DNA from 4 places in the Streptomyces sp. NPDC047982 genome. Region 4 is predicted to be linked to each of the others. Evidence: riboswitches for the same ligand, from Rfam matches in the RefSeq annotation. Region 4 holds a riboswitch; each other region holds the start of a gene.

The links. A riboswitch is a leader RNA that binds a small molecule or an ion and turns the genes downstream of it on or off. The one in region 4 is predicted to bind cyclic di-AMP.
Region 1: linked by a shared signal. The riboswitch ahead of ACGF2V_RS11055 (LysM peptidoglycan-binding domain-containing M23 family metallopeptidase) and the one ahead of ACGF2V_RS17050 (transglycosylase family protein) in region 4 are both predicted to bind cyclic di-AMP.
Region 2: linked by a shared signal. The riboswitch ahead of ACGF2V_RS04285 (M23 family metallopeptidase) and the one ahead of ACGF2V_RS17050 (transglycosylase family protein) in region 4 are both predicted to bind cyclic di-AMP.
Region 3: linked by a shared signal. The riboswitch ahead of ACGF2V_RS08055 (LysM peptidoglycan-binding domain-containing protein) and the one ahead of ACGF2V_RS17050 (transglycosylase family protein) in region 4 are both predicted to bind cyclic di-AMP.

Annotation. Positions count from the first base shown of each region.
Region 1 covers NZ_JBIDBS010000007.1:72,865-80,442, reverse strand. Annotated here, with positions in the region: gene hpnH (adenosyl-hopene transferase HpnH) at 1-391, shown strand, start outside; gene ACGF2V_RS11085 (hypothetical protein) at 499-768, shown strand; gene ACGF2V_RS11080 (aspartate aminotransferase family protein) at 765-2,162, shown strand; gene ACGF2V_RS11075 (XRE family transcriptional regulator) at 2,270-2,878, shown strand; gene ACGF2V_RS11070 (DUF6126 family protein) at 2,914-3,081, shown strand; gene ACGF2V_RS11065 (tyrosine-protein phosphatase) at 3,108-3,920, opposite strand; partial or broken gene ACGF2V_RS11060 (alpha-galactosidase) at 4,105-4,941, shown strand; cyclic di-AMP (ydaO/yuaA leader) riboswitch at 5,177-5,332, shown strand; gene ACGF2V_RS11055 (LysM peptidoglycan-binding domain-containing M23 family metallopeptidase) at 5,340-6,287, shown strand; gene ACGF2V_RS11050 (SGNH/GDSL hydrolase family protein) at 6,500-7,345, shown strand; gene ACGF2V_RS11045 (STM4011 family radical SAM protein) at 7,539-7,578, opposite strand, start outside.
Region 2 covers NZ_JBIDBS010000003.1:104,854-112,431, forward strand. Annotated here, with positions in the region: gene ACGF2V_RS04275 (pitrilysin family protein) at 1-101, shown strand, start outside; gene ACGF2V_RS04280 (pitrilysin family protein) at 128-1,510, shown strand; cyclic di-AMP (ydaO/yuaA leader) riboswitch at 2,125-2,293, shown strand; gene ACGF2V_RS04285 (M23 family metallopeptidase) at 2,306-3,097, shown strand; gene ACGF2V_RS04290 (HPr family phosphocarrier protein) at 3,432-3,713, opposite strand; gene ACGF2V_RS04295 (GNAT family N-acetyltransferase) at 3,887-6,805, shown strand; gene ACGF2V_RS04300 (DUF5998 family protein) at 6,948-7,544, shown strand; gene ACGF2V_RS04305 (nucleotide pyrophosphatase/phosphodiesterase family protein) at 7,544-7,578, shown strand, end outside.
Region 3 covers NZ_JBIDBS010000005.1:152,071-159,648, reverse strand. Annotated here, with positions in the region: gene ACGF2V_RS08080 (M20/M25/M40 family metallo-hydrolase) at 1-227, shown strand, start outside; gene ACGF2V_RS08075 (MIP/aquaporin family protein) at 536-1,375, opposite strand; gene ACGF2V_RS08070 (metalloregulator ArsR/SmtB family transcription factor) at 1,491-1,880, opposite strand; gene ACGF2V_RS08065 (heavy metal translocating P-type ATPase) at 1,980-3,953, shown strand; partial or broken gene ACGF2V_RS08060 (DUF305 domain-containing protein) at 3,984-4,259, shown strand; cyclic di-AMP (ydaO/yuaA leader) riboswitch at 4,562-4,747, shown strand; gene ACGF2V_RS08055 (LysM peptidoglycan-binding domain-containing protein) at 4,752-5,513, shown strand; gene ACGF2V_RS08050 (hypothetical protein) at 5,679-5,987, opposite strand; gene ACGF2V_RS08045 (hypothetical protein) at 6,260-6,901, shown strand; gene ACGF2V_RS08040 (SMI1/KNR4 family protein) at 6,993-7,578, shown strand, end outside.
Region 4 covers NZ_JBIDBS010000012.1:124,235-131,812, forward strand. Annotated here, with positions in the region: gene ACGF2V_RS17040 (cytochrome P450) at 16-1,323, shown strand; gene ACGF2V_RS17045 (transglycosylase family protein) at 1,458-2,501, shown strand; cyclic di-AMP (ydaO/yuaA leader) riboswitch at 2,760-2,974, shown strand; gene ACGF2V_RS17050 (transglycosylase family protein) at 2,977-3,726, shown strand; gene eno (phosphopyruvate hydratase) at 4,285-5,565, shown strand; gene ACGF2V_RS17060 (septum formation initiator family protein) at 5,688-6,158, shown strand; gene ACGF2V_RS17065 (DUF501 domain-containing protein) at 6,345-6,878, shown strand; gene ACGF2V_RS17070 (Ppx/GppA phosphatase family protein) at 7,008-7,578, shown strand, end outside.

The sequences.
Region 1 (7,578 bases), on a different contig from region 4:
GGAACACTTCCTCGGGGTCGAGCAGACCCGCGAACTGTTCAAGAGGTCCTTCGCGGGCGGCAACCGCTCGCGCTGGCGGCTCAACCACTCACCGCTCTTCCTGGACTTCCTGGAGGGCAGGGCGGACTTCCCGTGCACCGCGTGGGCGATCCCGAACTACTCGCTGTTCGGCTGGCAGCGGCCCTGCTACCTGATGAGCGACGGATACGTCCCCACGTACCGCGAACTCATCGAGAAGACCGACTGGGACAAGTACGGCCGCGGCAAGGACCCGCGCTGTGCCAACTGCATGGCGCACTGCGGCTACGAGCCGACCGCCGTCCTCGCCACCATGGGATCGCTGAAGGAGTCCCTGCGCGCCGCGCGCGAGACGCTCGCCGGGAGCCGGTGACGTCGCGTCCGCCGCGGAGCCGGGCACGCGAGGGTCTCCCCGTACCGCAGGCCCCGCCGCCCGCGACGCGCCGCCCCGGGCGGCGCGTCGCGGGCGGGGAGGTGCCCGTGCGGTCGACGACCGCGGCGCGCACGGCCGGACGCGGACGGGGGACGGACGGGGAACGGCGGTCGCCCGGGGCGGTCGGTCAGGTGCTGAGGGACGCCGGGGGCGACGTACCGCCGCGGACGTTCGGCGTCCCCGAGCGGTTCCTCGCCCACGGCACACGCACCGAGGTGCCGGCCGATGTCGGGCGCACCGGTCGAGAACGCCGGAGGGATCAGCGCCGCAACGGCCACCGGGGAGGCGGCCGGACGGACCAGGAGGGCACGGAATGAAGGACGACGAACCCAAGGGCTTCGACCTGGCACGGCTCCTCGCCGAGCGCGGCCCCGAACGCTACGAACTGCACACGAAGCACCTCAACCACCAGCTGCCCCGCATGCTGCGCACCCTCGGCTTCGACCAGGTCTACGAACGGGCCGAGGGCGCGTACTTCTGGGACGCGGACGGCAACGACTACCTCGACATGCTCGCCGGCTTCGGGGTGATGGGCCTCGGCCGGCACCACCCGGTCGTGCGCAAGGCGCTGCACGACGTCCTCGACGCCTCGCTCGCCGACCTCACCCGCTTCGACTGCCAGCCGCTGCCCGGACTGCTGGCCGAGAGGCTGCTGGCGCACAGCCCGCACCTGGATCGGGTCTTCTTCGGCAACAGCGGTACGGAGGCCGTGGAGACCGCCCTGAAGTTCGCCCGGTACGCCACCGGCAGGCCCAGGGTCCTCTATTGCGCGCACGCCTTCCACGGGCTGACGACCGGCTCGCTGTCCGTCAACGGCGAGAGCGGCTTCCGGGACGGCTTCGCGCCGCTGCTGCCGGACACCGCCGTCCCGCTCGGCGACCTCGACGCCCTGAGGCGCGAACTGAGGCGCGGGGACGTCGCGGCGCTGGTGGTCGAACCGATCCAGGGCAAGGGCGTCCACGCGGCGCCGCCCGGCTACCTGCGGGCCGCGCAGGAGCTGCTGCACCGGCACGGGGCGCTGCTCATCGCCGACGAGGTGCAGACGGGGCTCGGCAGGACCGGGGACTTCTACGCGTACCAGCACGAGGAGGGCGTCGAACCCGATCTGGTCTGCGTCGCCAAGGCCCTCTCCGGGGGCTATGTGCCGGTCGGGGCGACGCTCGGCAAGGACTGGATCTTCAGGAAGGTCTACTCCTCGATGGACCGGGTCCTGGTGCACTCCGCGAGCTTCGGCTCCAACGCCCAGGCGATGGCCGCCGGGCTCGCGGTCCTCGCGGTGATGGATGACGAGGACGTCGTCGCCGGCGCGCGCCGCACCGGCGATCTGCTGCGCGAACGGCTGGCCGCGCTGATCGACCGGTACGAGTTGCTGCGCGAGGTGCGCGGGCGCGGGCTGATGATCGGCATCGAGTTCGGTCGGCCCTCGTCACTGAAGCTGCGCGGCCGGTGGACGATGCTGCAGACGGCCCGCAAGGGCCTCTTCGCGCAGATGGTCGTGGTGCCGCTGCTCCGCAAGCACCGCATCCTCACCCAGGTCTCGGGTGACCACATGGAAGTGATCAAGCTGATTCCGCCACTGGTGATCGGGGAGCCGGAGGTCGACCGGTTCGTCACGGCGTTCACCGCCGTCATGGACGAGGCACACAGCGGCGGCGGACTGATGTGGGACTTCGGCAGGACCCTGGTGAAACAGGCCGTCGCCCACCGCTGACCCCGGCCACGGCCCCCGTCCGGACAGGGGTCGGTGCGGCCATGGCCACCTTTTGCCTCTCAGGTAAGAAATTTGCCCGAGAGGAAAGATTTTGGCCCAATGGGTACATGAACACTCCGGACGGAGCGGCGGCCGACGAGCTGCCCGAGGTCGCGCCTCGCCTGCGCGATCTGCGCCGTGGCCGTGGTCTCACCCTGGAGGCCGCCGCCCAGCGGGCCGGGCTCTCGCCCGCCCACCTCTCCCGGCTCGAGACGGGCCGTCGACAGCCGTCGCTGCCGATGCTGCTCGGTCTTGCCAGGATCTACGGTACGACGGTTTCCGAGTTGCTCGGCGAGAGGCCCCCCGAACGGGAGGCGATCATCCGCGGCGGGGCGTTCGAGGGTGCCGAGGCCGGCGGCTGGCAGTACCAGCGGGCGGGCAGTCCCGGCCGGGCGATGCAGGCGCTCCGGGTCCGGGTCCTGCACGGCGCGCAGGGCGACCTGGTGCGGGTGCATCCCGGCGAGGAGTGGCTGTACGTGCTCGCGGGCCATCTGCGGGTCACGCTCGGGGACACCGTGCACGACCTCGCCCCCGGTGACAGCGCGCACTACGATTCGCTCACCCCGCACCGCGTCACGGCCGTCGACCGTGACGGAGCCGAGCTCCTCTTCGTCCACACCCTGTTGCAGAGCCCCGCCGCCGAGCTGTGTCTCGGCGACGGTATCCACCGCCGCTGAGACCGGCCCCCGGCCGGTCACCAGAGAGGACCGCCATGTCCGATTCAGAGAACTTCGACCCACTGGGGTCGGCCAAGAAGTACGAGGCGCAGGAACGCAAATTCCCGCGCGGCGTCGTGATCCGGCTGTTCGCCTATCTCATCGCCGGGCACGTCTTCGCGGCCTTCCTGTACATCCTCTTCGCGGTGGCCGGCAAAGGCTGACCACCGCGACCGACGGGCGGCTGGCGTCAGACCGATTCGAGGAGCCGGTCGCGCAGCCGCTCACGGGTCTCGGCGGACAGCCCCAGGCCCTCCTCCAGGTAACGCTCCGTGCCGCCCCAGGTCTCCTCGATGGTGGTGAACGCCGCGACGAGGTAGTCGCGGTGCGCGCCGAAGAGCGGATTGAGCAGTTCCAGCACCTCGGCCGACAAGCCGTCCGCCGAGGTGTCGCTGCGGCGGATCCGGTAACGGCGGTGCGCCTCGTTGGACTTCAGGTAGTCGGCCTCGATGGCGTCGCGCTCGACACCGACCGCGAGCAGCGACACCGCGATCGACAGACCGGCCCGGTCCTTGCCCGCCGCACAGTGCATCAGCGCCGGAACGCTGTCCTCGGCCAGGGCGTGCAGCACCCGGCTGTGCTCGGCGGTGCGTTCCAGGATGATCGCACGGTACGAGGCGATCATCCGGTCCGCCGCCTTCCCGTCGGCGAGCAGCGAGCGCAGCTGGTCCAGGTCGCCGTCGCGGACCATGCGCCAGAACTCGGCACCGTCCGCCGGGTCGGAGAGCGGGATGCTGAGATTTCGCACACCCGGCAGTTCCACGTCGAGCCCGTCGAGCCGGCGGTCCGCGGCATTGCGGAAGTCGAAGACGGTGTGCAGCCCCAGACCGGTCAGGAAGGCGGCGTCCTCGGCGGTGGCGTGCGCGAGATGCCCGCTGCGAAAGAGCCGCCCGTGCCGCACCCGCCGACCGTCCTCGGTGGGCAGCCCGCCCACGTCGCGGAAGTTGCGGACGCCCGCCAGCTCGGGTTCCGTCGACGGGATCTGCGGCAGCTGCTGCGTCACAGTGACTCCTGGGGGTGTCCGGCCGTCGGTGCGAGTCGCCGACAAGGCCACTCCCGCGACGATACGACATCGGTTCCTCAGGCAATCATCTCGCCCTCCGCTCTGTCGATGCCCGCGCCAATCTCCGTGCCTCCGAGGCGAATTCGGCCTGCGCGATCGTCACGACACCATCGCTCGGCCCCCGAAGCCCCTGGCCGACGAAGTCCACACGCGCGGCATGCAGTTCGGTATCTGGATCGAACCGGAAATGGTCAATGCGGACAGTGATCTTTATCGTGCACCCCCGACCGGGCAGCATTTCCCCGGGCCGACGCGGACGGAGTTCCGCCATCAACGGGTACTCGATCTCGCCCGGAGCGATGTGCGGGAGTATCTCCGGGAGCAACTGGACGCGTTGCTCTCCGGTAGGCCCATCGACTATGCGAAATGGGACTGCAACCGCGGTTCACCAATGCGGGATGGCCGGGCGAGGAATATCCGCAAAATCTCTGGCCCGAGGATGTCGAGGGTCTGTACGCGCTGATCGACCGACTGCGGGCGGCTTGCCCCTCGGTGGCCTCGCATCCTGCTCGGGCGGCGGCGGCCGGATCGACCTGGGTATCCCTTCCCGTACCAACCGGGTGTGGAACCGGGACGACACCGACCCGCTCGGCCGCCTCGCCATCCAGGAGGGGTTCAGCCAGATCCATCCGGCCCGGCTGAAGTCCGCGTGCGGCACGGACAGCCCAAACGTCCAGTTCAGCGGTCGGGTCGGCTCGTTGGGACTCCGCTTCGTGAGTGCGATGGCCGGGGCGCTGGGCGTGGGCGGGGACCTCGCCGAGTGGAGCGAGTCGCCCGAGGCGTGGAGCTGGACGGATCTCTGCGGGGCGGTGCACCGCGGGTCGGTACTGCTGCACCAGGGGCTGCTCACGGGGCTGCGGGGGACCTCGACGCGCGGGTGCTGAGGCTCCGGCACGCGCGACGTCGATCGAATGTCCGTATTGAGCATATCTGTTGGCGTATGACCAAATCGATTCTGTGAGGGATTCGCGCTCGTGAGCGGAATCATATCCGTGACCGTGCGTACCGACAGGCCGATCGGATATTCCGTACGCGGCGCGGGAATTCAAGATCTGGGATCCACGGAGGGTGACCGGAATTCCGCCTCGAATTCTCGGCGCGGAATCCTCTCGGGAATCGACGGCTTGTTCTCGGTCCGCGGCTCGCCTACGGTCACCGTCAATCCGGACGGACCGCCCAATCCTGCCGCCGACCGGATAACGCACTCACTCGACGCGTGGCAGGAGCGGGGGAACCAAGTGGTCCGCCGGCCGGCGAAAGACCGGTCGGCTCGGGGTGAAGTCGCGCTCGCCGCGGCCGGGCATCTCCAGCCCGAACCCGACAGCTCACCTCGCAGGCGCCGGAGAGGAAGAACGCATCATGCCCATCTCGGGTAAGCACCGTCGTATCAAGTCCAGTGCGATCGCCCGCGGTGTCGCCGCCGTGAGCACCGGCGGCGCCGTCATCGCCCTGCCGCTGCTCGGCGCCACCGGCGCCCATGCCGCGCCGCAGGCCGCCGCCACGAAGCCGGCCTCCGCCGCCGCGCACACCGCCCCGGCCCAGCGGGTCGCCCAGGAACCGGCCGCCGACACGACGTACTCCGTCGCTCCCGGCGACTACCTGTCGAAGATCGCCGCCGAGCACGATGTCGAGGGCGGCTGGCAGAAGCTCTACCAGGACAACCGTGAGGTCATCGGTGCCGACCCGGACCTGATCCGTCCGGGCACCGAGCTGACGCTCGGCGCCAAGGCGTCGGGCCACGTCGCGCCCACCGGCGGAGGCATGGGCTCCGTCCTCCCGTCGAAGGTGCCCGCGGTGCCGTCGGCGGTCACCGAGAAGTCCGCCCCGGCCGCGTCCGTCCCCGCCCAGCCCCGGGCGGCCGAGAAGGCGAAGACCTCCGCCCAGGCGGTCCGGAGCACCGGCTCCGGTTACGTGCCCCCGGTTCCCGGCAACCACACCACCGCCTACCGGGCCTCGGGATCCAACTGGTCCAGCGGCAGCCACTCCGGAATCGACTTCCCCGTCTTCACCGGAACCAGCGTGAAGGCCATCACCTCCGGCACCGTCGTCACCGCCGGCTGGGGCGGCGCCTACGGCAACCAGGTCGTCATCAAGCATGCCGACGGCCGCTACTCGCAGTACGGGCACCTGTCCTCGATCTCCGTCTCGGCGGGTCAGTCCGTGAGCCCGGGTCAGCAGATCGGTCTCTCCGGTTCCACCGGGAACTCCACCGGACCGCACCTGCACTTCGAGGTCCGCACCGGCCCGGCGTACGGCTCCGACATCGACCCGATCGCCTACCTCGCGGCCCACGGCATCCACGTCTGAGCCACGCACTCCACACACCCGGGCCGAACGGTCCGGCGACCGGAGCGGCCGGGCCCGGCCCGGTCGGCACGGAGGGGCGCGCGACAGCGCACGCGCCCCTCCGTGCCGCGTGTTCCCCCGACGGCGAACCTGGCCAGGTGGCCTATCTCACCACCCGTCAACCCTTTATTACGGTCGCGTAGGTCACATTCGTCAGTGCAGGATGAGCGTTCGTGGCAGACGATTCGAGAAAAAACCAGCGTGGCGTCATCGACCGAAAGGGCGTCATCGGGTCGTACGCGGCGATCGGCGACAGTTTCACGGAAGGGGTCGGCGACCCCGGACCGGACGGAACCCCCGTCGGCTGGGCGGACCGGTTCGCCGTGCTTCTCGCGGACCAGCTCCCGGACCCCGCCGAGAGGACGAGCGCCGAAGGTCCCGCGCATGCGGACTTCCGTTACGCCAATCTCGCCGTACGCGGACGCCTCCTCGACCAGATCGTCGAGGAACAGGTACCGCGCGCCAAAGAGCTGGCACCCGACCTGGTGAGCTTCTGTGCGGGCGGCAACGACATCATCAGGCCCGGCACCGACCCCGACGACGTGGCGGAACGCTTCGAGCGCGCGGTCGCCGAACTGACCGCGTCCGTCGGCATCGTCATGGTCACCACCGGCTTCGACACCCGGGGCGTTCCCGTGCTTCGCCATCTGCGCGGCAAGATCGCCACGTACACCGCCCACGTACGGGCCATCGCCGACCGCTACGGCTGCCCCGTCCTCGACCTGTGGTCGCTGCGGTCCGTCCAGGACCGGCGGGCCTGGGACGACGACCGGCTCCACCTGTCACCCGAGGGGCACACCAGGGTCGCGCTGCGCGCCGCCCAGGTCCTCGGGATCGAGGTGCCCGCCGACCCCGACCAGCCGTGGCCCCCGCAGGCCCAGCGCGGCACGCTCGAAGTCCGCCGCGACGACATCCACTGGGCGCGCGAGCACCTGGTGCCATGGATCGGCCGACGGCTGCGCGGTGAGTCCTCGGGCGACCACGTCGAGGCGAAGCGGCCGGACCTCCTGCCGCTCTGAGGAGCGTCTCGAGGCGTCACCCGCCGGAAGGGCGGTCCGGACCTCGCCGACGGGATCCGGTGGACGTCCCCCCATCCGTGACGCCCCATACCGCTCGCGGGGTGGCCCCGGCCCAGGGCCACCTCGCGAACGAGGGCACACCGGTGCGGGGCCGGCCGCGCTCAGGGCCGCGCGGATTCCGGGCGGCCCGCTCTCACGGCCGTCCGGCGAGCGACGGCGGGCCCGCGGGTATC
Region 2 (7,578 bases), on a different contig from region 4:
TGGTCTACGAACCGGTCGAACCGGCCGATTCCGCGGACGCCGCGGAGACGGACGGGAAGAACGCCGACGACACCGACGCGCACGAAGGAGCGGACCAGTGACCGACGCCGCCGCGACTGGAGTTTCGATGCAGTTCCACCCCCAGCCGGCCCCCGGCGTCGCCCGCCCGTGGGCCTTCCCCGCCCCGGAGCGCGGTTCGCTGCCCAACGGCCTCACGGTGTTGCGCTGCCACCGCCCCGGCCAGCAGGTGGTGGCGGTCGAGATCATCCTCGACGCCCCGCTGGACGCCGAGCCGGAGGGCCTGGACGGCGTGGCCACGATCATGGCGCGGGCCCTGTCCGAGGGCACCGACAAGCACACCGCCGAGGAGTTCGCCGCCGAGCTGGAGCGCTGTGGCGCCACGCTCGACGCGCACGCCGACCACCCCGGCGTGCGGGTCTCCCTGGAGGTCCCGGCCTCCCGGCTGACCAAGGCGCTCGGACTGGTCGCCGAGGCACTGCGGGCTCCCGCCTTCGCCGACAGCGAGATCGAACGGCTGGTGCGCAACCGGCTCGACGAGATCCCGCACGAGCAGGCCAACCCGGCGCGCCGCGCCGCCAAGCAGCTCTCCAAGGAGCTCTTTCCGGCCACGTCGCGGATGTCCCGGCCGCGTCAGGGCACCGAGGAGACGGTGGAGCGGATCGACGCGCAGGCGGTGCGCGCCTTCTTCGAGGCCCATGTCCGCCCGTCCGCGGCGACTGCCGTGGTCGTCGGCGACCTCACCGGGATCGACCTGGAGGCCCTGCTCGCCGACACGCTCGGCGACTGGTCGGGAGACACCGTCGAGCCGCGCCCCGCTCCGCCGATCACCGCCGACGACACCGGCCGCGTGGTCATCGTGGACCGCCCGGGCGCGGTGCAGACGCAGCTGCTGATCGGCCGGATCGGACCGGACCGGCACGACAGCGTGTGGCCTGCCCAGGTGCTCGGCACGTACTGCCTGGGCGGCACGCTCACCTCCCGGCTGGACCGGGTGCTGCGCGAGGAGAAGGGCTACACCTACGGTGTCCGCGCCTTCGCCCAGGTGCTGCGGTCGTCGGCCCCGGACTCGGCCACGGGCGCGACCGGTGCCGCCATGCTCGCGATCAGCGGATCGGTGGACACCGAGTCGACCGGACCGGCGCTGGAGGACCTGTGGACGGTCCTGCGGACGCTGGCGGCCGAGGGGCTCACCGACGAGGAGCGCGAGACCGCGGTGCAGAACCTCGTGGGTGTCGCGCCGCTGAAGTTCGAGACGGCGGCCTCCGTCGCGGGCACGCTCGCCGACCAGGTCGAGCAGCACCTCCCGGACGACTTCCAGGCCCACCTGTACACCCGGCTCGCCTCGACCGGCACGGTCGAGGCGACCGCGGCCGTGGTCAGCGCCTTCCCGGGCGACCGGCTGGTGACGATCCTCGTCGGCGACGCGTCCCGGATCGAGGAGCCGGTCCGGGCCCTGGGCATCGGCGAGGTGTCGGTGGTCGCCGGCTGAGCGGTACGCCGTCCCGGCCCCGGCCCGACCGCCCGGGCCGGGGCCGGGTGAGGGCGTGCGCGGGCACCCGCAACGGCGCACGAGGCCGCTCACCAGCCGTGAAGGTGACGACGCACCGGCCGACGGCCACCTGCGTTTCCCGTCCCGACCTCGGGTTCCCGGACTCCGACCGGTGTTCCGGGCCCCGACGCCCCGGGCCCGTCGGCCGGTCGGGCCCCGACGCCCGGGCCCGGACGTCCCGGCCCCGGCGTCCGGGCTTCGGCGCCCCGGGCCTGTCGGCCGACGCCGGGCGTCCGGCGCCCCGCTCCCGTACCGGGGCAGGTCCCCAAAGGACAGCCAGCGGATCCTGCCGGGGCCGCACGGAACGGGCCGACGCCGAACGGGAACGGCCTGACCGGGGCCGTCGGCCCCGGCGGCCGGGCGCGCGGGCGAGGAAGACCCCTGTGAGCGATGTCTCGCCGGGGTCTTCCCTTCGTGTCCGTCCCGGCGGCGAGGTTGCCCGTACGTCCTGTGGCATGCGCTACAAAACGGCTTGTCCGTTTGGTGAAGGAATGTGCTCGCGCTTAGCGTCGACCGGGCTGTCCGCCACTCGTATGTCGCGACCGCGACGCACCGGACAGCCATCGCCGAGTCCCGTCGGGCGTGAGCCCTGGGGAGCCGGGGACCCGAAGCAGTCCCTGGGGTGAATCGGAAGCCCGAGCCTCGGTGAGGCCGGGGCGCCCGTAGGAGACCTTCCTGCTCCGAACCCGTCAGCTAACCCGGTAGGCGAGAGGGAAGGAAAGGATCAGCCACTTCATGGCGTTCACCCGTGCCACCGGGAAGCACCGTGCCCCCGGCCGACCGACGCGCCGCAGCGCGATGATCGCCGGCGTCGCGGCGCTGGCCACCACCGGCGTCGTCGCAGGCGCCGCCTCCCCGGCCCTCGCCGCGGACACCAAGACACCCGCGGTCGGTGAGACCGGCCTGCACCAGGTCATCGCGATCCAGGACGCCATCGCCGACCGGGTCGAAGCCCAGGCCGACGCGCAGCAGCACCGGGCCGACCTCGTGGCCGAGGCGAAGGCGGCGGCTCAGCGGAAGGCCGCGGCCGAGAAGCGCGCCGAGGCCGAGGCGAAGCGCGCCGCCGAGGCGCGGGCCGAGAAGGCGCGTGCCGCCCGCGCCGCCGAGCGCACCCGCCTGGGTCTCTTCCAGCTCCCGGTCGCCGGTTCCTACGTCACCACCGGCTACAAGTCCAGCGGTTCGCTCTGGTCCTCCGGCAGCCACTCGGGCATCGACTTCCACGCGGCGTCCGGCAGCTCCGTCGTCGCCGTCGGTGCCGGTACGGTCGTCGAGGCGGGCTGGGGCGGCGCGTACGGCAACAACGTCGTGCTGCGCATGACGGACGGCACGTACACGCAGTACGGGCACCTCTCGTCGATCGGTGTCCGTGTCGGCCAGAGTGTCGGCGCGGGCCAGCAGATCGGTCTCTCCGGCTCGACCGGCAACTCCACCGGGCCGCACCTCCACTTCGAGGCCCGGACCACTCCCTTCTACGGATCCGACATGAACCCCGTCGCGTATCTGCGCGCCCACGGCGTCTCCGTCTGACCGACGGCCGGCCCCCGAACCGCACCTACGGCCCCGGCAGCACGGCGGGGAGGATCTTCGCCCGCCGGACGGCCGGTTCCACGACCCGTCGGCGCAGGCGTCCGGCAGCCTCGCGCCGATCGTGACGCCGACCCGGCTCCGGCTCGGGACGGAGAACGGGTCCGGTCCGCAGAAAGACCGACCGGAGAAGGGGGCGAGAGGGGAAGGGCCGGAAAAGGGCCGGGCCCGGCAGAGGTGCCCGGGCCGGAGAATGCAAAGAGCCGCGGTGCCGGTGGGCGGCATCGCGGCTCTGTGGCGGGACTCGGTCCCGCGGGCCCGGAACCCGGGACGGGGCTCAGACGGTCTCCGGGAGTTCGTCGAGACCCTCCGCCACCAGCTTCGCCAGGCGGTCGAGGGCGGCCTCGGCGTCGTCCGCCTCGGACGCGAGCACGATCTCCTCGCCGCCCTCCGCGCCGAGACCGAGCACCGCGAGCATGGATGCGGCGTTCACCGGGGTGCCGTCGGCCTTGGAGACCGTCACGGGGATGCCGGAAGCCGTGGCGGCACGGACGAATATGGAAGCGGGGCGGGCGTGCAGGCCCTCGGCCCAGCCGACGTTGACGCGGCGCTCAGCCATGGTTCTGCCCTTCATGAATCACTAGTTGTCTAGACCATTCTCTCATGCGGTGCGCGGTGCTCCGGCCGACCCGCGCCACACCCACGAGCGGTGCCGCAACGCCGTTCGGCCCCCCTCAGACTGCCCCGGCCCCGGGAGCTACGCGAGTGGTGGGCGAGCCGTAGTCTGTGCCCATGCAGTCCTCGCCGGAGCAGAGTCCGCATCACGCCTATCCCGACCACTGGGAAGCGGACGTGGTCCTCCGGGACGGAGGCACTGCGCGGATCAGGCCCATCACCACGGACGACGCCGAACGCCTGGTCAGTTTCTACGAGCAGGTCTCCGACGAGTCGAAGTACTACCGCTTCTTCGCCCCGTACCCCCGGCTGTCCGCCAAGGATGTGTACCACTTCACCCACCACGATTACGTCGACCGGGTGGGGCTCGCGGTCACGGTCGGCGGCGAGTTCATCGCGACCGTCCGCTACGACCGGATCGACGGACAGGGCAGGCCCGCCTCCGCGCCCGCGGACGAGGCCGAGGTCGCCTTCCTGGTCCAGGACGCGCACCAGGGCCGGGGCGTGGCGTCGGCGCTGCTGGAGCACATCGCCGCCGTGGCCCGCGAGCGCGGCATCCGCCGCTTCGCCGCCGAGGTGCTCCCCGCCAACACGAAAATGATCAAGGTGTTCCGGGACGCCGGCTACACCCAGCAGCGGAGTTTCGAGGAAGGCTCCGTCCACCTCACCCTGAACCTCGAACCGACGGCCGAGTCCCTCGCCGTCCAGCGCGGCCGTGAACAGCGGGCCGAGGCGCGCTCCGTGCAACGGCTGCTCGCCCCCGGATCCGTGGCCGTCATCGGCGTCGGCCGGGCGCCCGGTGGTGTCGGCCGCACGGTCCTGCGCAACGTCCTCGCAGCCGGTTTCACCGGCCGTACGTATGCCGTGAATCGTTCCTTCGCCGCCGACCAGGGCGCCATCGACGGCGTCCCCGCCCGCCGCTCGGTCGGCGAAATCGGCGAACCGGTGGACCTCGCGGTCGTCGCCGTCCCCGCCGAACGCGTACCGGAGGCGGTGGCCGACTGCGGCGAGCACGGCGTCCAGGGCCTCGTCGTCCTCTCCGCCGGATACGCCGAGTGGGGCGCCGAGGGCAGGGACCGGCAGCGCGAACTGGTCCGTCAGGCGCGCTCGTACGGGATGCGGATCATCGGCCCGAACGCCTTCGGCGTCATCAACAACGCCGAGGCCGTCCGGCTGAACGCCTCTCTCGCACCCGAGCCTCCCCAGCGCGGACGCATCGGGCTGTTCACCCAGTCGGGGGCGATCGGCATCGCCCTGCTCTCCCGGCTCTACCGGCAGGGCGCCGGGCTCTCCACCTTCATCTCCGCGGGCAACCGGGCCGACATCTCGGGCAACGACTTCCTGCAGTACTGGTACGAGGACCCGGACACCGACGTCGCCCTGCTGTACCTCGAATCGTTCGGCAACCCGCGCAAGTTCATGCGGCTCGCCCGGCGCACCGCGGCCGCGAAGCCCGTGGTCGTGGTGAAGGGGGCCCGGCACAGCGGCTCCACCCCGCCCGGCCACGCCGTGCCCGTCAGCCGGATCCCGGACGCGACGGTCTCCGCCCTCATGCGGCAGGCGGGCGTGATCCGCGTCGACACGGTGACGGAGATGGTCGACGTGGCCCTCCTCCTCGCGGACCAGCCGCTCCCGGCGGGCCCCCGGGTCGCGATCCTCGGCAACTCCGAGTCGCTCGGGCTGCTCACGTACGACGCCTGCCTGACCGAGGGGCTGCGCCCGCGACTGCCCCTCGACCTCACCACCGCCGCGACGCCGCAGGACTTCCGCGACGCCCTGACCGAGGCCCTCGCCGACGAGGACTGCGACTCGGTGATCGTCACGGCGATCCCCTGGGTGGGCGAGGACGGCGAGGCGGAGAACGGCGGCGGGGAGGTGCTGGCGACCGCCCTGCGCGCCGCCGCGGCCACCGGTCCCGCCAAGCCGGTGGCCGTCGTCCACGTGGAGATCGGCGGGCTGGCGGAGGCCCTCGCCGTGGCCAGCGGCACGGTCGCGCCGCCACGCACGGCCAAGCCGTCCTCCACGACCGGGGAACCCGCGACCGCTCAGCCGGCGACCGCCTCCGCGCACGCCGGGACCGCCCACGCCGGGGCCCCGGACGCCCGGGACGGTCAGCACGCCCGGGCCACCCCGGAGGGACCCGGAACGGACGGCCGCGCGGGCCGGATCCCCGCCTACCCCGCCGCCGAACGGGCCGTACGCGCCCTGGCCGAGTCGGTGCGGTACGCGCAATGGCGACGGCAGGCCGCTGTACCCGGCAAGGTGCCCGAGTTCCTCGACGACACCACCGACGAGTCCGGGGCCGCCGCGCTGATCGAACCCCTCCTCGGCCCGGACCCCGACCCTCGCGGCAGACAGCTCACGCCCGACGAGGCGTGCGAGCTCCTCGGCCGCTACGGCATCGCCGTGCGGCCGACGCTGCCCGCCCCCGACCCGGAGGCCGCCGTCGCCGCGGCGGCGCGGCTCGGTTATCCCGTGGCGCTCAAGACCACCGCGCACCATCTGCGTCACCGGGCCGATCTCGGTGGCGTGCGGCTGGACCTCGCGGGCGAGGACGCGCTGCGCCGCGCGTACGGCGAACTGACCGACCTGCTCGGCAGGCCCGCCGAACTCCGGCCCGTCGTCCAGGCCATGGCCCCGCGCGGCGTCGACACCGTCGTACGGGCCACGATCGACCCGGCGGCGGGCGCCGTCCTGTCCTTCGGGCTCGCGGGAGCGCCCTCCGAACTCCTCGGCGACACCGCCCACCGACTGGTTCCGGCCACCGACCGCGATGCCGCCGAGCTGATCCGGTCCATTCGGGCGGCCCCCGTGCTGTTCGGCTGGCGGGGCGCGGCACCCGTGGACACCGCGGCGCTCGAAGAACTGCTGCTGAGGGTGTCCCGGCTGGTCGACGACCACCCCGAGGTGGTCTCCGTCGCCCTGGAACCGGTCGTGGTCGCCCCCCATGGGCTGAGCGTTCTCGGCGCGAGCGTCCGGCTCTCACCGCCGCCGCCCCGCACCGACCTCGGTCCCCGCCGCCTCCCCAACTACTGAGCCGGACAACCGCCGACGGGGCCCGGACCGGGCCCGCACCGCTCCGGCCGCCGGGTGCCCCCGAGAGCGCGGACCGCCGTCCCCGGTCCGCGCCGCCGCACGACGTCCCCGGCAGTCATCCGCCCCCCGTAGGATGGTGCCCATGGCTAAGACCGGTACGACGACCCAGGGGCTGCGCGCGGCGATCGAGCGCAGTGGCTACTACCCGGCCCTCGTGGCCGAGGCGGTGGAAGCCGCCGTGGGCGGTGAGCCCGTCGCCTCGTACCTCGTCCACCAGGAGACCACCTTCGACTCCAACGAGGTGCGCCGCCACGTCACGGTCCTGGTCCTCACGGGCACCCGTTTCATCGTCAGCCACACCGACGAGCAGAACGCGGACACCACGTCCCCGTCGCCGTACGCCACCACCTCCACGGAATCGGTCAAGCTCGACCGCATCTCGTCGGTCGTGGTCAGCCGGGTCGTGGCCGACCCCGAGAAGTACGTGCCGGGTACGCTGCCGCGCGAGGTCGTCCTCACCATCGGCTGGGGAGCGGTCTCCCGCATCGATCTGGAACCGGCCGCCTGCGGCGACCCCAACTGCGAGGCCGACCACGGCTACACCGGCAACTCCACCGCCGACGACCTGAGCCTGCGGGTCAGCGAGGCCGGTGACGGCCCGGACACCGTGCGCCAGACGCTCGCCTTCGCACAGTCCCTCTCCGAGGCCACGGCCGCGACCGCGGCGACCGGCCGCTGATGGCCCAGCCGGCCTGGCAGGACCCCGTTCTGCT
Region 3 (7,578 bases), on a different contig from region 4:
GGACCCATCCCGGAGTGCGGGCCACCCCCTGCCAGTTCGAGGCGGTCACCAGCGCCGTCCCGTTCCGGGAGCAGAACATCCCCGTCTACGGCATGTACCCGTTCACGGTGAACCGGGACATGCTCAAGCGCATGCACGGAACCGACGAGCACATCGGCGTCGAGGCCCTGCGGCGGGGAACCGACACGGTGTACCACCTGCTCGCCGGACTGCGTACCGGCGCCTGATCCGTACACCCCGTATGGGCGTGCCTCCCGGGCACGCCCATACGGGGTCCGGACGCCCTGTACGTCCAGTACGTCGTACGGTCCGGCGCAAGCGCCGTAACGACGTGCACGTTGGTGTCCGGCGGGGCGGTGTCGGCGCGCCCGACCCGGTCGAGGGTGCGGTTCGACCGCCCGCTTGCGCACTTCGCACCCCTCGGAACGCCGCTCGTCGTCACAGCGGTGCCGGAGCTGCCCCGGCCCGGTGCCCCGATGCGGTCCGCCATGGAGTGCTGCCTCTCCCGAGTCCGCGACCGGTGCCGGATCCCCCGTCATCTCTCCGGTGGTGCGGGAGCGCTGACCTCCGGCTCCGCGGCAGGGATGAAACGGCCGACGAGGTACGTGTAGAGAAATGCGCCGACCGGGCCGCCCACGAGCGGGCCCGCGATCGGAACCCAGAAGTAGAGATTCCCGTACTGATCCCGCCACGCCTCCCCATAACCCGTCAGAAAGCTCGCCAGTCTGGGCCCGAGGTCCCGGGCGGGATTGATCGCGTACCCCGCATTGGTGCCGAATGCCATGCCGATGGTGACCACGACGAGGCCCACGACGAACGGACTCATATTGGCGCCCGGTGGCGTATTCAGCAGATCCGTGACCGCGAAGATCAGCAGCACCAGAATGGCGGTGCCGATGATCTGGTCCCGTAATGCTCCCCATTCGGTGACGGGGAGTGCGGTATTGCCGTTGGCGGGCAGGGTGGAGAAGATCCCCTGCGTTTTGATGGTGTGTCCGGGATCCGCTTTCGCCAGCGCCTCGGTGTAATTCCATCGCACCACCAGCGCGGCGACGAAGGCCCCCGCGAGTTGCGCGAGGGAATAGGGTGCGACCTTCTTCCAGGGGAAATCCTTGAACGCCGCGAGCGAGAGCGTCACGGCGGGATTGAGATGAGCACCGCTCAGCCGGCCCGCCACATACACGCCCAAGGTGACTCCGAGCCCCCAGGCCCAGGCGATGCTGTCGTGGTCCCCGAGTCCGCCCGGCGGATCGGTGAGCGCGCCGCCGGCCGCCACCTGGGCCACCACACCACAGCCGAAGAGGATGAGGATCAGCGTTCCGGCGAATTCCGCCGCGAGTTCCCCTCCCAGCCCCGACAACATGCGCCGCTCCATGGGGATCTCGCTTCCTGTCGGGTGACGACCGTTGGCGGCATTGATCCACACATGAACGTAGAGGCGCGGGTCCGCTTCCGCACGCGGTGCTGCGGCGGTGGTGTGAGGACGGCCCTCAGCCCGCCCCGCCGGTCCGGACGGCTCCCGGTGCCGGGGCGTCGCGCAGTCCGAGGCGCAGGTGTTCGACGTGGAAGAGGGCCTGGTCGAGGAGCTCGGCCACGTGGTTGTCGTACAGCGCGTAGATCACCGACCGCCCCCGGCGTTCACCGGTGACGAGGCCGAGGTTGCGCAGCAGCCGCAGCTGATGGGAGCAGGCGGACTGCTCCATGCCGACCGCCTCGGCGAGTTCCGTCGCCGCGCACGGTCCCTCCTGGAGGCGGGCGAGGATGCGCAGCCGGGACGGGGTGGCGAGGGCCTGCAAGGTGGTCGCGACATCGGCGGCTCCCACGGCGTCGAGGCGCTCGCGCGCCGTGGCAGTGGTGTTCGCGTCAACTCCATGGCCCATGCCCTCATCCTACGAAGACCTTTCATGAATGACTGTTCATGTAATCCTGTATGGTGCGGGTCGCACCACTCCGGCCCGTCGCGCGAAGGAGCAGCGTCCATGTCCGTCACCCTCACCCCCGAGGCGCCACCCGTCGGACGGCTCCGGGAGGGAGCGCCGGGCGGGCGCCGCACCCGGATCCTCGCCCTTCCGGAGGCCCGCTGGGCCGCCGCGGCCCTGGTGCTGTTCCTGACGGCGCTGCCCCTCCATCTGCTCGGTGCCCCGGCCTGGGCATGGGGGCCGCTGTACGCCCTGACGTACGCCGCGGGCGGCTGGGAGCCCGGGTGGGAGGGGCTGAAGGCGCTCAAGGACCGGACGCTGGACGTGGACCTGCTCATGGTGGTCGCCGCGCTCGGGGCGGCGGCGATCGGGCAGGTGCTGGACGGCGCCCTGCTGATCGTCATCTTCGCCACGTCCGGCGCCCTGGAGGCGTTGGCCACCGCACGGACCGCCGACTCGGTGCGCGGGCTGCTCGACCTCGCGCCCGCCACGGCGACCCGGCTGGGTGACGGCGACGCCGAGGAAGTGGTGCCGACCGAGCGGCTGAGGGTCGGGGACGTGATCCTGGTCCGCCCCGGGGAGCGTGTGGGCGCCGACGGCCGTGTCCTCGACGGGGCCGGCGAGGTGGACCAGGCCACCATCACCGGCGAGCCGCTGCCGGTGGCCAAGGAACCGGGGGACGAGGTCTTCGCCGGGACGCTGAACGGCACCGGGGCGCTGCGGGTCGTGGTGGAGCGGGATCCGTCCGATTCGGTGATCGCCCGGATCGTCGCCATGGTCGAGGAGGCGTCCGGGACCAAGGCCCCCACTCAGCTCTTCATCGAGAAGGTCGAACAGCGCTACTCGATCGGCATGGTGGCGGCCACCCTCGCCCTGTTCGCCGCGCCCCTCGCGTTCGGCGCGGCGCTGCAGCCGACCCTGCTCCGCGCCATGACCTTCATGATCGTGGCGTCACCGTGCGCCGTGGTCCTGGCCACCATGCCGCCGCTGCTGTCCGCGATCGCCAACGCCGGACGGCACGGGGTGCTGATCAAGTCCGCGGTCGTGATGGAGCGCCTCGGCCAGATCGACGCCGTGGCCTTCGACAAGACCGGCACTCTGACCGAGGGCACCCCGCGCGTCACCGACGTATGTCCGCTGGCCGGGACCGGCCTGACCGAGGACGCCCTCCTGCTTCTTGCCGCGGCGGCCGAGCACCCGAGTGAGCACCCCCTGGCGAGGGCCGTCGTCGACGCGGCCCGTGCCCGCGGACTCGTACCGCCGCCGGTGAGGGACTTCGCCTCCACGCCCGGCACCGGCGTCACCGCCACGGTGGACGGCCGTACCGTCGCCGTCGGCAGCCCCGGACGCGTGCTCGACGGGCATACCGGCCCTGCGGCGGCCGAAGCCGTCGCACGTCTTGAGGAGGACGGCCGCACCGTCGTGCTGGTCGCCCTCGACGGCGCCCCGGTCGGCGTCCTCGGTGTCGCCGACCGGCTGCGCGACGACGCCCGCGACACCGTCACCCGGCTCAGCGCGCTCACCGATGCCCCACCGGTGCTGGTCACCGGCGACAATCCGCGCGCCGCCGCACGCCTGGGCGCCGACGTCGGGATCCGGGACGTCCGGGCAGGGCTGCTGCCCGAGGACAAGGTGGGTGCGGTGAGGGAGATGGAGGGGGCCGGGCGCAAGGTCCTCGTGGTCGGGGACGGCGTCAACGACGCCCCCGCCCTGGCCGCGGCCCATACGGGCATCGCCATGGGCAGGGCGGGCTCCGACCTCGCCCTGGAGACCGCCGACGCGGTCGTCGTCCGCGACGAGCTCGCCGCCATCCCCACCGCCGTCGCCCTCTCCCGCCGCTGCCGACGCCTGGTGGTGCAGAACCTGACGATCGCCGGCGTCTTCATCACCGGCCTGGTCGTCTGGGACCTGGCCGGCACCCTCCCGCTGCCGCTCGGCGTCGCCGGGCACGAGGGCTCCACCGTCCTCGTCGGCCTCAACGGGCTCCGGCTGCTGCGCGAGGCCGCGTGGAGGCGGGCCCGGAACGACCGCTGAAGCCCGGGGCACCCGGGCGACGCGACGGTCGCGCAGCAGATGATCCCGCACCACCAGCAGGCCGTCGCGACGGTGGCGCCGGCCGACGGCGGCGCCGCCGATCCCGGGATCAAGGAACTGGCCGCGGCGATCCGCGACGCCCGGGACCTCGAGATCGGCCGTCCACCGGACGTTCCGCACCTTTTTCGTGCCCGGAGCACTCACGCGTGCCGCACTCACGCGTGCCGCACTCACGCGTGCCGCACTCACGCGTGCCGCGCCGGAGGCCGCTGGGGCTTCCGGAGCCTGCGACCGAGCGAGAAGTGAAATGTCCCTTTTGGATTGATTTGAAGTGAATTGCAATTTTGGCCGGTAAAGATACTTTCGGCAATCGTTGAGGCGTTTGGGTGTCAGGTGAAACGTCCCTTTTGTCGCCTCGTGGTGTGAGTCACGTAAAAACCTCCCGAAGGGCCGGTCCGTGGCTCGACCACCCTTGTCGCGCAAGGGGATTCGAGTTCGGGTTGTGAGCTGGATTACTGCGAATTCCATGAATTGATCATGCGAATCAATTGTGATCAAAAATGGGGGCTTGTTCCGTTCCGCTTTTCTCGCCTACGGTCACCATCAATCCGGACGGAACGCCGAATCCTGCCGCCGTCCGAGAAACCGACCCACTCGTGTACGGCAGGAGCGGGGGACCCAGGTAAGCCGCCGGTCCGGTATCCGGAACGGCTCGGGGTGAAGTCGCATTCCTTGCGGCCAGACATCTCCCGTCTGAACCCGACAGCTCACCTCGCAGGCGACGGAGAGGAATTCACCATGACCGCAACGGGCACGTACCGTCGCCGCTCGTCCACTTCCCGGACCCGTGGGCTCATCGCCGCGGCCACGGGCGGAGTCGCCCTGGTGCTTCCGCTGATCGGAGCGGGATTCGCCACGGCCGCTCCGGCTCAGGCCGCCACCACCGAAAAGGTCGCGGTGCCGACCGCCGTCACCACCGGAAGTACTTCCGCGCCGAAGGCGGCGACCGTCACGCATTCCGTCCTCTCGGGCGACACCCTTTCCAAGATCGCACAGAGCTATTCCCTCGAAGGCGGCTGGAAGAAGCTGTACGAGGACAACCGGGAGATCATCGGGAACAACCCCGCGCTGATTCTCCCCGGAATGAAGCTGGCCGTCGGTGCCAAGGCCGAGTCCAAGGCCACCACCGGCGCCTCCGGTGCCCCGTCCGCGACCGTCACCGCCGCGCCGGTCTCATACGCGGACAACCTGGACGGCTGGATCAGGGAATCGCTGGCCATCATGGCCAAGCACGGCATTCCCGGCAGCTACGACGGCATCCACCGCAACGTCATGCGTGAGTCCTCCGGCAACCCCCGGGCCATCAACAACTGGGACTCGAACGCCCTCGCCGGAACGCCGTCCAAGGGCCTGCTCCAGGTCATCGACCCGACGTTCCGCGCCTACCACGTGCCCGGCACCCCGTTCGACAGCTACGACCCGGTCGCCAACATCACCGCCGCGTGCAACTACGCCGCCGACAAGTACGGCTCCATCGACAACGTCTTCGGCGCCTACTGACCCATACCGGCACGCACCGGCCCGGGTCCGTGCCGGTCCGCAAGCCGCGGATGCGCCCCTCCGGAAGCCGCACGGCTCCCCGAGGGGCGCATCCCGTCGCGTCGTACCCGGGGCCCCATCGCCTTCCCCTGCCCCGCCCGCGGGCGGGGCGCACTTCGCTCGTGGTCACTCCAGGGCGCTGCCCGTCGGCCGTTCCCGCGGCGGCCTGGGAAGCGTCGCCGCCGCACCGTCCCGGACGGACCGCACCGCCGCCTCGTGAAGACGTCTGCTGTCCTCCTCGGAACAGCAGGGCACGGGGCTGCCCGACATGGTGAACCAGTCGATCGCACCCGTGTACTGCACGGTCACCTGGGCCGTGTCGTCGGCCCAGGTCGTATGAACGGTCAGGTCCCCGGTCAGGACGCCGGCCTCGTCCGTGAGCACGCCGCCGCGCCCCGAGAACACACCACGAGTGGTCCATGACGCCCAAGCCATGTACCCAGGCTGACACCCGGTCCGCGGATCCGCGACCCGCGGGACCGCGCGTGCCCTTGCCGCGCATGGCCGCTGCCGCGACGCCGGGCACCGTATGGCTGCTGGGCCCGCTCGGAGTCGCCGGACAAGCGGCCGGTACCCTCTGCCCGCCATCCCGCGCATCGGCACCTCGCTCACCGACCTCGTCGTCGCGCTGATGCCCTGCGCCTCGGTGGCGGTGGGCGCGATGCTCTTCGGCGAGCGGCCCGCGGCGCGCGGTGGTGGCTGCGGTCATGGCGTGCGCGGCGGCCGCCGGATACGCGGCACTCGGCGCGGCCGCGGGGGACGCGGGCGCGGGGACACGGACGGGCCGGGCCCGCTGCTGGTGGGCGCTTGCGACCACGGCCTTCGCGGTCTACGGCGTCCTGTACCGGCGACGGCTGCCGGGACTGCCACCGCTCGCCGTGCTTCCCGTCCTGCTCGCCGCCGTCACCTCACCGGGGCGCCGAGGGTCTGCGGTCGCGGCTGGCGGGGCGCACGGAACGAGGCGACGCCGTTCTTCGACGGCGGCGTACGGGGATGCGCCGCGCTGTCGCTGTGCCTGTTCGACGACGCGTACGCGGACGACACGTCCACCGCCCCCGCTGACCTCGCTGCCGGACGTGTCCGGTACCGAGGCGCTGCCCGTCGCCCAGGCCGCCCTGCGTCTGGCGTTCCCCGGACGAGCCCTGCCCGAGGAGACCCGGTTCGCGTCCCTCGACGGCCGTCGGCGACGGCTGGTCCGCGTCCTCGCGAAGTCGCCCGGGACCTGGCTGCTGGACGGCAGGCCCTTCGGCAACGTCGGCACGCTCGTGAGGAGTTACGGGCTGCCGGGCGACGTGGACGCGATGGCCGCGTACATGGCCGGCACCCCGTCGCCCCGCAGGACGCGGTGAAGCGCACGTGACGCATGCGTCCGCTGCCTCTCCCGCACTGCCGCGCCCCCCGTCGCACGGGTGCGACGGGGGGCCTGGCAGACTCCGCGTCGTGAGACCCGACCTGACCCGACTTCGGGACATGATCGACGGGGCGCCGGAACTCGGCCGCAGGCGGGCCGTCGCCGCACCGGAGGCGATGATCCGCCGGGCCGAGGCGCGCGTCGGCCCGCTCCCGCCGTCGTACCGGTGGTGGCTGGCGGAGTTCGGTCACGGCCGGGCCGGACGCGCGCAGATCGCGACCGTCGTACCGGTCGACTTCGCCGACGACGTGTACGAGTCCATCACCGCCGACTGGCGGCTGGACGGCACTCGGCTGTGCTTCGCCGTCGAGCCCGACTGGGGCGACAGCTACTGCTTCGCCCTCGACCGGTACGGCGAAGCGGGGGACGGGGAGCATCCGGTGGTGTGCCGCGACGGAGCGGACGGCGAAGAGTACCCCGTCGCGGAATCCTTCGCAGGTTTCCTGACCGTCCGGGAAGCGCTCTCGCGAGGACTCAGGGAGGGGCCCAACCCCACGGTCGCCCGCCTGTGGCGGTCGACCCCGGGCGTCCTGCTCGACAACGGCGTTCACATCTACGGACCGGACTGCCTCACGGAACGCAACGAGACCTTCGAGGTCGCCCGGTACGCGCCCC
Region 4 (7,578 bases):
GGATAACGTCAAAGGGTGAACCACAGCCCCGACGACCGACCTGCCGACCGGCCCGCGGAGGCCCCCGCCACCTGCCCCGCGGACGCCCCCGAACTCTTCACATGGGAGTTCGCCACCGACCCGTACCCCGCCTACGCCTGGCTGCGCGAGCACAGCCCCGTGCACCGCACCTCGCTGCCCAGCGGCGTCGAGGCGTGGCTGGTGACCCGGTACGCGGACGCCCGGCAGGCGCTCGCCGACGCGCGGCTCTCCAAGAACCCGGCGCACCACGCCGAGCCCGCGCACGCCAAGGGGAAGACCGGCATCCCGGGCGAGCGCAAGGCGGAGCTGATGACGCACCTGCTGAACATCGACCCGCCCGACCACACCCGGCTGCGCCGCCTGGTCTCGAAGGCGTTCACCCCGCGCCGGGTGGCCGCGTTCGCACCGCGCGTGCAGGAGCTCACGGACCGGCTCATCGACGACTTCGCCGGGAATGGCAGTGCGGACCTCATCCACGACTTCGCTTTCCCGCTCCCCATCTACGCGATCTGCGACCTGCTCGGCGTCCCGCGCGAGGACCAGGACGACTTCCGGGACTGGGCGGGCATGATGATCCGGCACGGCGGCGGCCCGCGCGGCGGGGTCGCCCGGTCGGTGAAGAAGATGCGGGGCTATCTCGCCGAACTCATCCACCGCAAACGGGAGAACCCCGGGGACGACCTGATCTCCGGGCTGATCCGGGCCAGTGACCACGGCGAGCACCTCACCGAGAACGAGGCCGCCGCCATGGCCTTCATCCTGCTCTTCGCCGGTTTCGAGACGACCGTCAACCTCATCGGCAACGGGATGTACGCGCTGCTGCGCAACCCCGCCCAGCGAGACCGGCTGCAACGCTCCCTCGACGCCGGGGAGGGGGAGCTGCTGGAGACCGGGATCGAGGAACTGCTGCGTTACGACGGCCCGGTGGAACTGGCGACCTGGCGGTTCGCCACCGAGCCGCTGACACTCGGCGGCCGGAACATCGCGGTCGGCGACCCCGTACTGGTCGTGCTCGCCGCCGCCGACCGCGACCCGGCGCGCTTCGAGGGCCCCGACACGCTCGACCTCGCCCGACGCGACAATCAGCACCTCGGATACGGGCACGGCATCCACTACTGCCTCGGCGCACCGCTCGCCCGGCTGGAGGGACAGACCGCGCTCGCCACACTGCTCAGACGCCTGCCCGACCTGCGGCTCGCGGTGGAACCCACCGAATTGCGGTGGCGCGGCGGGCTCATCATGCGCGGACTGCGCACGCTCCCCGTGGAGTTCGGACCCCGGCCCGTCCAGCGCCGTTTTTGACGCCCCGTCAGAACTGTGATGTGTGCGTGATCCGCGCTGCACCGACTTGTGACACGCGTTCGAGTCCGGTTAGGTTCACCGTTCGACCCACCGGTCGCTCGTATGCACTCGTCCGTCACACGGAAGGCAACCTCATGGGCTCCGCGAACGGCAGACACCGTCGCCCTCGTCAGGCACCCGCCATCATCGTCGCGGCGGGCGTGACGGGATCCGCCATCGCCATCCCGCTGCTCGGTGCGGGCGCCGCGCAGGCGGCCGACTCCGCGACATGGGACCGGGTGGCCGAGTGCGAGAGCGGGGGATCCTGGAGCGCCGACTTCGGGAACGGCTCCTACGGCGGCCTCCAGCTCACCCCGGAGATCTGGAAGGCGTACGGCGGTGAGGCGTACGCCCCGCGCGCCGACCTCGCCAGCCGCGCCCAGCAGATCGCGGTGGCCCAGAAGATCCTGAGCGACCGGGGACCGCAGGCGTGGCCGAGCTGTGCGCCCATCTCCGGCCTCACGACGGGCGGGGGACTGCCCGGGGTCGACCCGGGGTCGACGTCCTCCGAGCAGTCCGCGAGCAGCGCCGGGCCGGAGCGGGGTGCACAGGCGCCGGGCGGCGCCGGGGTGGAGAGCGGAGCGAAGTCGACTGATGGGGCGTCAAAGTCCCCGTCCGGCGGTGACGCCACGCCTTCGGGCGGCACGGGTGAGCCGAGCGCCGAGGGCGGGGGCCGTGCCACGCCCTCGCCGACCGGGTCGGCCGCCTCGCCCTCCGATACGCGTCATTCGTCCGAATCAGTGGAAATAGGCGACTCCGACACTTCTGTCGCCCCGTCAGAGGCATCCGGGACACCAGCGACCCCGGAGGTCCCGGGAACCTCCGGGGATTCAGGCGCGTCCGGCGGTGCGGGCGGCAAGCATCGCGGTGTGCCGGCCGCCGAGGAAGGGCGAGGGGCCGACCGCGAGTCGGGCCGTCACGCCTCGCGCGGCGAAGGCGGCGGGCGCGACGCGGCCTCCCCGGCCGCCGGTAGCGCGTACACCGTCCGCCCCGGTGACAATCTCTGGGCGATCGCTGACGCGCAGAACGTTCCCGGCGGCTGGCCCGCGCTCTATGAGGCCAACAAAGAGGTCGTCGGCTCCGATCCGGATCTCATCCTCCCTGGCCAGAGCCTTGAGGTCGGCGTGGAATCCGACTGAGGCCGGGGTCGTTGACCGGCTGACGGCGCCTCAGGGACGGGGCGCTCCCGAGACCCGTGTCCACTTGCAAGCGAGTGAGACATGGGTCTCTTTGTGCCAATTGGCGTGTTGCGTCGGGAAGTCCCGTCCGTATCGCTCCCCACCTGCGAAAACCACGGTTCCTCACATGCGGGAGAGGGGGGATTGTCCGAAGTGTCCATCATTGAATGTGGGGCTTATATGTGATTACGGTCGTAACCGCTCGCACCGCGGGCCCCGTCGACCGTCACGCCGAATCCTGCCGTCGGTCGGAGGGAACAGACGCGTTCATGCGCCGTAGGCAGGAGCGGGGGACCCAGGTAGGCGTCGGCCCTGATCGTCGGAAGACGCGTCAGGACCGGCTTGGGGTGAAGTCGCGTGCTAGGACGTGCGACCGGGCAACTCACTCGGCCCGAACCCGACAGCTCACCTCGTAGGCGTCGGTGAGGAGACCTCCATGCTGTTTTCCGGCAAGGGCAAGCACCGCCGCCCGTCCAAGGCCGTCCGCGTCGCCACGCTCGCCGGAGTCGCCGGCTCCGCCGTCGCCGTCCCGCTGATGGGGGCGACCAGCGCCTCCGCCGCCTCCGTCGCCACGTGGGACGCCGTCGCCCAGTGCGAGTCCGGTGGCAACTGGTCCATCAACACCGGCAACGGCTACTACGGCGGCCTGCAGTTCTCGCAGTCCAGCTGGGCCGCCGCCGGTGGTCTGAAGTACGCGCCGCGCGCCGACCTGGCCACCAAGGCCCAGCAGATCGCCACCGCCGAGCGGCTCCTCGACATGCAGGGCCCGGGCGCCTGGGGCTGTGCCGCCGCCGGCAACCTGCGCAACGACGGCGTCGACCCGGGCGTCGACACCTCCTCGAAGAGCTCCGGCGCCGCCCAGAAGCAGAGCACCCAGGCGGCCCCCGCTCAGCAGTCGCAGCAGGCCCAGCCGAAGAAGGTCGAGCGCGCCGAGGCTCCCGCCTCCCGCTCCGACCGCCCCGCCGCCCCGCAGGCCGGGGCGAAGAAGACCGTCACCACCCCGACCGGCGAGAAGGTCAAGAAGGGTGACGGCGAGTACAAGGTGGTCTCCGGCGACACGCTCAGCAAGATCGCCGCCGAGCGTGGCGTCACGGGCGGCTGGCAGCAGCTGTTCGAGCTGAACAAGGACATCGTCAAGGACGCCGACCTGATCTACCCGGGTCAGCAGCTGCACCTGACGAAGTAGTTCCGGCGCCTCCTCTCCTCGCCCGGACACCCCGTACTCCGTATCCCGCGTCCCACGTCCGAGACGCCCATGGGCCTACGGGACGTCCAGGGCATTCGGGGTGTCACCACATACCCCGGACATGCCGGATCCCTGGACCCCCGGTTTCTCCGGCGCCCCGGATGTTCCGCCCCCTCGGACACCCCGGCCCGGCGCGCGTTCCCCGTGCGTGCCGGGCCGGGGGTTTCTGCTCGGTGGCCACGGCCCGCGCGACCGTGGTCGTTCCGAGCGACCGCGGTCCGTCGCCGTCGTGTCCGCCGCCGCGTCAGCCGTTCGCCGTATCCGGCGTCGTTGGGGGCGTCCGAGCTCGTCCGGGTCGGTCCGGGGCGGTCGTTCAACTGTTGTAGTCACTGATCCGTAATGTTCTGGCCATTTGTCCGGGATCGTGTGCTACCGGGTCCTTTTTCATCCCAGGGGGCGGGCGGTCGTCGGGCTGGGCGGGCGGGGCCGGTTAGGCTCTTGTCGCAAGGCCACAGTGACCCTGCAGAACCAGTGTCATATTCCAGAAGGAGATGCCTCGTGCCGTCCATCGACGTCGTCGTAGCCCGGGAAATCCTCGACTCCCGGGGGAACCCCACGGTCGAGGTCGAGGTCGGCCTCGACGACGGCAGCACGGGCCGTGCTGCCGTGCCGTCCGGCGCCTCCACCGGTGCCTTCGAGGCCATTGAGCTTCGCGACGGCGACCCCGACCGCTACCAGGGCAAGGGCGTCGAGAAGGCCGTCCTCGCCGTGATCGAGCAGATCGGCCCGGAGCTCGTCGGCTACGACGCGACCGAGCAGCGGCTGATCGACCAGGCGATGTTCGACCTGGACGCCACCGAGAACAAGGGCTCGCTCGGCGCCAACGCCATTCTCGGCGTGTCGCTGGCCGTCGCGCACGCCGCCTCCGAGGCGGCGGACCTGCCGCTGTTCCGCTACCTCGGCGGCCCGAACGCGCACCTGCTGCCCGTCCCGATGATGAACATCCTCAACGGTGGGTCGCACGCCGACTCCAACGTGGACATCCAGGAGTTCATGATCGCCCCGATCGGCGCGGAGTCCTTCTCCGAGGCCCTGCGCTGGGGTGCCGAGGTCTACCACACGCTGAAGAAGGTCCTGAAGGGCAAGGGGCTGTCGACCGGCCTCGGCGACGAGGGCGGCTTCGCGCCGAACCTGGAGTCGAACCGCGCCGCCCTCGACCTCATCATCGAGGCCATCAAGGAAGCCGGCTACGTCCCGGGCAAGGACATCGCGCTCGCGCTCGACGTCGCCGCGTCCGAGTTCTACAAGGACGGCGCGTACGAGTTCGAGGGCAAGTCCCGCTCGGCCGCCGAGATGACCGAGTACTACGAGGAGCTCGTCTCCGCGTACCCGCTGGTCTCCATCGAGGACCCGCTGTACGAGGACGACTGGGCCGGCTGGAAGATCATCACGGAGAAGCTCGGCACCAAGGTGCAGATCGTCGGTGACGACCTGTTCGTCACCAACCCCGAGCGCCTGGCCCGCGGCATCGAGGAGGGCTCCGCCAACGCCCTGCTCGTCAAGGTCAACCAGATCGGTTCGCTGACCGAGACCCTGGACGCCGTCGAGCTCGCCCAGCGCAACGGCTTCAAGTGCATGATGTCGCACCGCTCCGGCGAGACCGAGGACGTCACCATCGCCGACCTCGCCGTCGCGGTGAACTGCGGCCAGATCAAGACCGGCGCCCCGGCCCGTTCGGACCGCGTCGCCAAGTACAACCAGCTGCTGCGCATCGAGGAGATCCTCGATGACGCCGCGGTGTACGCCGGCCGCTCGGCGTTCCCCCGTTTCAAGGGCTGAGTCCCCAGGACGTTTCAAGGGCCGGGCCCGCACGGGCCCCGGAGGACCCGGCCTCCGTCCGTCCCCGTACGCGGTCCCGTACCGTGTGCGGGGACGGACGTGTGTGAAGGGGAGGCGGAGACATGGCCGCGAAGGACCGGGACCGGTTCTCCACCGCGACCCGGCTGCGACTGCTCGGGGAGCAGACCGCGGCCCGCGTCTACCGGTCGCAGACCCGTCGGCAGGACCGCCGCTCCCGGCTCACCGGCCGAGCCGCCTTCCTCGCCCTCGTCGTCTGCTCCCTCGTGGTCGCGCTCGCGTACCCGATACGGCAGTACGTGTCGCAGCGGGACGAGATCGCCGACCAGGAGCGGCTGGCTCGGGAGGCCCGGGCCCGAACCGAGGAGCTGCGCGACGAGAAGGCGCGGCTCCAGGACGACGCGTACATCAGACAGCTGGCCCGTAAGCACCTGCACTATCTTCTCCCCGGGGAGACGGGCTACACGGTGATCGACCCCGACGCGGTCAAGGAACGCGACGGCGAGACGGACGGGTCCGACCGGCCGTGGCACGAGAACCTCTGGGACGGGGTCGACAGCGCCGACCGCGGCTGATCCCAGCGCCCGTAGCCCTCCTGTCCCGCTCCCGTCCGCTCCCGGAACACACCCGGACCCCGGAGCACCGAACCCCTGGATCCCAGGACCCCCCGGACCCCGGTCCACGGATCCCTGGATCCTCCAGAACCTCAGTACTGTCAGAACATCAGTCAGTACCGTCAGAACCCCAGAACCTAGGCAGGCATGGAAACCCCCCCTCCGCAGACCGAGCCCACCGAGCCCACCGAGGCGGACATCGCCGCGTTCCAGCAGCAGCTGGGCCGCCCGCCGCGCGGGCTGCGCGCGATCGCGCACCGCTGCCCGTGCGGCAACCCGGACGTGGTCGAGACGCAGCCCCGGCTGGAGGACGGCACGCCGTTCCCGACGACGTACTACCTGACGTGCCCGCGCGCCGCCTCCGCGATCGGCACGCTGGAGGCGAACGGCGTCATGAAGGACATGACCGAGCGCCTCGGCACCGACCCCGACCTGGCCGCCGCCTACCGGGCCGCGCACGAGGACTACATCGCCCGGCGCGACGCCATCGAGGTGCTGGAGGGCTTCCCCAGCGCGGGCGGCATGCCGGACCGGGTGAAATGCCTGCACGTGCTGGTCGCGCACTCGCTGGCGGCGGGCCCCGGGGTGAACCCACTGGGCGACGAGGCGATCGCGATGCTGCCGGAGTGGTGGAGCAAGGGGCCGTGCGTGACGCCCTGCGCACCGGACGACGAGGGCTGACCGTTCCCACGGGGGCTCCGGCCCCCGACCCGCGCCCCTCGGCCGCCGCCGGGGCCGGTACGAGGGCCGCGCCCCGCCCCTCGTCCCCCGGCGGGGCCCGAGAGGCCCGACTCTCCACAGGAGCACCCCATGACCCGCGTGGCCGCCATCGACTGCGGTACCAACTCCATCCGTCTGCTCGTCGCCGAGGCCGACCCGTCCACCGGTGAGTTCGTCGAGCTCGACCGCCGGATGGAGATCGTCCGCCTCGGTCAGGGCGTCGACCGCACCGGCCGGCTCGCCCCCGAGGCGCTGGAGCGGACGTTCGACGCCTGTCGCCGGTACGCGGAGGTGATCGAGAAGCACGGGGTGCGGCGGATCCGTTTCGTCGCCACGTCCGCCTCGCGCGACGCGGAGAACCGCGACGAGTTCGTCCGCGGCGTGCTGGACATCCTGGGCGTCGAGCCCGAGGTGATCAGCGGCGGCCAGGAGGCGGAGTTCTCCTTCACCGGCGCCACCAAGGAGCTCGCGGGCCGCGACCACCTCGCGAAGCCGTACCTCGTCGTGGACATCGGTGGCGGCTCCACCGAGTTCGTCGTCGGCGACGACCACGTGCGGGCGGCGCGCTCCGTGGACATGGGCTGCGTGCGCATGACCGAGCGCCACCTCGTGCGCGACGGCGTCGTGACCGATCCGCCGACTCCTGGTCAGATCGCCGCGA